DNA from 2 places in the Streptomyces sp. NPDC007929 genome. Region 1 is predicted to be linked to the other one. Evidence: riboswitches for the same ligand, from Rfam matches in the RefSeq annotation. Region 1 holds a riboswitch; the other holds the start of a gene.
What was found. Region 1 has a riboswitch for thiamine pyrophosphate ahead of ACFZDE_RS26630 (thiamine ABC transporter substrate-binding protein). Riboswitches for the same ligand answer to the same signal wherever they lie in the genome.
Positions count from the first base shown of each region.

Region 1 (2,192 bases):
ATCGTGCACCAGATCGTGGACGGCATGCGGGCGCTGCGGGACGGGGAAGTGCCCGGAGGCCCGGCGCGGCTCAGCAACATTGTCTTCATGGGCATGGGCGAGCCGCTCGCCAACTACAACCGGGTCGCCGGTGCCATCCGGCGGCTGACCGACCCTGAGCCCGACGGGGTGGGCCTGTCGCAGCGCGGCATCACCGTCTCGACGGTCGGGCTCGTCCCGGCCATCCACCGGTTCTCCGACGAGGGCTTCAAGTGCCGCCTCGCCATCTCGCTGCACGCCCCCGACGACGAGCTGCGCGACACCCTCGTGCCGGTGAACACCCGCTGGAAGGTCCGCGAGGTGCTGGACGCCGGCTTCGAGTACAGCGCCAAGTCGGGGCGGCGGCTGTCCATCGAGTACGCGCTGATCCGCGACATCAACGACCAGGCCTGGCGCGGTGACCGGCTCGGCCGGATGCTCAAGGGCAGGCCCGTGCACGTCAACCTCATCCCGCTGAACCCGACGCCCGGGTCGAAGTGGACCGCCTCCCGGCCCGAGGACGAGAAGGCGTTCGTGGAGGCCATCGCCGCCCATGGTGTGCCGGTGACGATCCGGGACACCCGTGGTCAGGAGATTGACGGGGCGTGTGGTCAGCTCGCCGCCACCGAACGGTAGTCTGACCGTCGTAAGCACATCTGCATAAGCGACACCTGCACCATCCACACCTGCATATTCCGACAGGGGAGCGCCACAGCGCTGAGAGTGCGGCACACGGCCGCAGACCCTCCGAACCTGGCCCAGGTCATTCTGGGTAGGGAGATCGGTCACCACTCGAGCTGTTGCGCCCTGCCCGGGACCACGGAAGTCCCGGGCAGGGCCGCGTCTTCTCCTGGTCACTCCAGGAGGAATCCAGTGAGCATCAACGCAAAGCGGCTGACGGCTGTCGTCGTCGGGCTCGGCCTGGCCGGCACGCTCGCCGCGTGCGGATCGTCCGACGGCGGTCAGGGGTCCGGCGACTCCAAGACCGTGACGCTCGTCAGCCACGACTCGTGGGCCGTCTCCAAGGACGTCATCGCGGCCTTCGAGAAGCAGTCCGGCTACAAGGTCGACATCCTGAAGGACGGCGACGCCGGGCAGGCCGTGAACAAGGCCATCCTGACCAAGGGCAACCCGCAGGGCGACGTCTTCTTCGGCGTCGACAACACCCTGCTCTCGCGGGCGCTCGACAACGGGCTGTTCCAGCCGTACGAGCCGAAGGGCTCCGACCGGATCGAGGCCGAGTACCGCGTCGACCAGGACAAGCACCGGGTCACGCCCATCGACACCGGCGACATCTGCGTCAACTACGACAAGAAGTACTTCGCCGACCACGATCTGGAGCCGCCGAAGAGCTTCGACGACCTGGTCGAGCCCCAGTACAAGAACCTGCTGGTGACGGAGAACGCCTCTTCCTCCTCGCCCGGCCTCGGCTTCCTGCTCGGCACCGCCGCGAAGTACGGCGACGACGGCTGGGAGACCTACTGGAAGAAGCTCAAGGCCAACGGCGTGAAGGTCGTCGACGGCTGGGAGCAGGCCTACAACGAGGAGTTCTCCGGCTCGGCCGGCGGCAAGAAGGCCAAGGGCGACCGGCCGCTCGTCGTGTCGTACGCCTCCTCGCCGCCCGCCGAGGTCGTCTTCGCCGACCCGAGGCCCAGCACGGCGCCGACCGGTGTCGCCGAGGGCACCTGCTTCCGGCAGGTGGAGTACGCGGGGCTGCTCGCCAACGCCGAGAACAGCAAGGGCGGCAAGGCCCTCCTCGACTTCCTCATCAGTAAGAAGTTCCAGGAGGACATGCCGCTCAACATGTTCGTGTACCCGGTGACCGAGGGCGCCCAGGTCCCGCCGGAGTTCGTGAAGTACGGCCCGCAGGCGAAGGACCCCCAGACCATGGACCCGGCGAAGATCGCCGACCACCGTGACCAGTGGGTCAAGTCGTGGACCTCACTCGTACTGAAGTAGCCGCCCGGCGGCGCGGCGCGGCGGCGCGGTTCGGCCTGCTCGCCGCGCCCGTCGCGTTCTTCGCGGTCTTCTTCGCCTACCCCGTCGCCGCGATCGTCGCGCGCGGCCTGAAGACCGACGGCACCTGGCACCTCGGCCGGATCGGGGAGGTGCTCGCCCAGTCCGACGTCCGGCACGTGCTGTGGTTCACCACCTGGCAGGCGCTCGTCTCCACC
Region 1 is NZ_JBIBKD010000008.1:123,981-126,172, reverse strand. It holds gene rlmN (23S rRNA (adenine(2503)-C(2))-methyltransferase RlmN) at 1-654, shown strand, start outside; TPP riboswitch at 709-815, shown strand; gene ACFZDE_RS26630 (thiamine ABC transporter substrate-binding protein) at 892-1,977, shown strand; gene ACFZDE_RS26625 (ABC transporter permease subunit) at 1,953-2,192, shown strand, end outside.

Region 2 (2,192 bases), on a different contig from region 1:
CTGAAGCGCTTCGGCGTGAAGGGGCGCGCCTCCTCGGGGAGTTCACCCGTCGCGAGGGCGTGCGCCATGGCGTCGCCGGTCACGGGCGTGAGCAGGACGCCGTTGCGGTAGTGGCCGGTGGCCAGCAGCAGCCCCTCCAGGCCGGTGGGGCCGAGCAGCGGCGCGTTGTCGGGGGATCCGGGCCGCAGCCCGGCCCGGGTCTCGGTGAGCGGCAGCTCGGTGATGCCCGGGACCAGTTCGTGCGCGTCCCGCAGCAGTTCGTAGACGCCGCCCGCGGTCACGGTGGTGTCCCAGCCCTGCTCCTCGCTGGTCGCCCCGACGACGAGTTCGCCGTTCGCGCGGGGCACCAGGTAGACGTGGCTGCCGCGCACCACCGCGCGCACGGTCCGGCTCAGGAACGGCCCGTGCCGCCGCGGCATGGTCAGCCTCAGGACCTGCCCCTTCACCGGCCGCACGGGAGGCAGCACGTCCCGCGGGACGCCCGCGAGCCGCCCGCTGAGACTGCCCCCGGCCAGCACCACCTGCCCGGCGGCCGTCGCGGTCCCGTCGGCCAGGACGACACCGGCGGCCCGGTCCCGGGAGACGGTCAGCCGGTCCGCCCACGTCCGGTGGAAGACCACGCCCGCCCGCTCGCACGCGGTGACCAGCGCTCCGGCCAGCCGCCGCGGGTCGATCTGGTGATCGCCGTCGACTCGCAGCCCGCCGCGCACGCCCGGCGCGAGCATCGGCTCCAGGCGCCGGCACTCGCGCCCCGACAGCCACTGCGACTCCAGCCCCGAGCGCTGTTGCAGGGCGTGCAGTTCACGCAGGTGGGCCCGGTCGTCGGCGTCCAGGGCCACGGCGACCGTGCCGCAGCGGCGGTAACCGAGGTCCTGCCCGGTCAGTTCGCTGAGCTCGGCGGCGAAGTCCGGGTAGCGGCGGGCCGAGGCGAGGTTCAGGCCGAGCAGGGTCTGCTCGCCGTAGTGCAGTTCCGTGACGGCGGCCAGCATGCCGGCCGCCACCTGTGCGGCTCCGCCGCCGGGCTCGGGGTCGACGACGGCGGTGGCGAGACCGCGCTGCGCGGACCGCCACGCCGTGACGAGGCCGATGATCCCGCCCCCGACGACCAGGACGTCTGACGGTGCGGACATGGATGTGGACGTACGCGACATGGGCGTCCAGCCCCTCCCTTCGCCGGCATGACCCGGATCAGGTTCGTACGGTCGGAGGCCGCCAGCCTCCCTCTCAGCCCGGTGCGTCCGGGCTCCCGCGAGTGCTTTACGTTGGCCACCCTAGCCCGATGCCGTATCCCGCAGTAAGGGAGCCTCCGTCCATGGCCCGATCCCTCGACGGTCTCGTCCTCGCCCCGGTCGCCGACCAGGCACCCGGTCAGGTGGGCACCCGCACCCGGTTCACCTACCACGAGCGGCAGGGCGAGATCTGGGCCGAGTACACGGGCGGCGACGTCGTGCGCGGGCACCTCGTGGGTACCCGGGAGGGTGACCGGCTGGACTTCCGGTACGTCCAGCTCAAGCGGGACGGGACCACCTCCTCGGGGCACTGCGTCTCGACGGTCGTGGAACTGCCCGACGGGCGGGTGCGGCTGGAGGAGACCTGGGAGTGGGAGTCCCAGCGAGGCAAGGGCACGAGCGTTGTGGAGCAGGTCACGGCGCATGAGCACTGACTGACCATTCGTCAGGTGTCTATGGTGATCAGGTGAGCGAGCAGACGCAGCAACCAGGTCCGTCCGCGCCGCGGCGCGTCGTCGTGGCGGGCGCGGGCATGGCCGGGGTGCAGACCGCCGTCGCCCTGCGCGAACAGGGCTTCGCCGGGGACCTGGTCCTGATCGGCGCCGAACCCCACCAGCCGTACGACCGGCCCCCGTTGTCCAAGGCCGTTCTGCTCGGCAAGTCCGAGGGCTCCGCCTTCGACATCGACTTCGAGGCCCTCGGCATCGAACTGCGGCTCGGCTGCGAGGTGCTGGGCCTGCGCCCCGCCGACCACGAGCTCGACACCGAGGACGGGCCCGTGCCCTACGACGTCCTGGTCGTCGCGACCGGCGCCGAACCGATCCGGCTGCCGGGCGCGGAGGGCGTGCCCGGCGTGCATCTGCTGCGCACCCTGGACGACGCCGAGCGGCTGCGGCCGGTGCTGGCCCGGCGGCACGACATCGTGGTCGTCGGCGCGGGCTGGATCGGCGCGGAGTTCGCCAC
Region 2 is NZ_JBIBKD010000011.1:247,768-249,959, reverse strand. It holds gene thiO (glycine oxidase ThiO) at 1-1,151, opposite strand, end outside; TPP riboswitch at 1,149-1,260, opposite strand; gene ACFZDE_RS32600 (hypothetical protein) at 1,313-1,663, shown strand; gene ACFZDE_RS32595 (FAD-dependent oxidoreductase) at 1,696-2,192, shown strand, end outside.
Region 2: another riboswitch for thiamine pyrophosphate. It lies ahead of thiO (glycine oxidase ThiO); the one in region 1 lies ahead of ACFZDE_RS26630 (thiamine ABC transporter substrate-binding protein).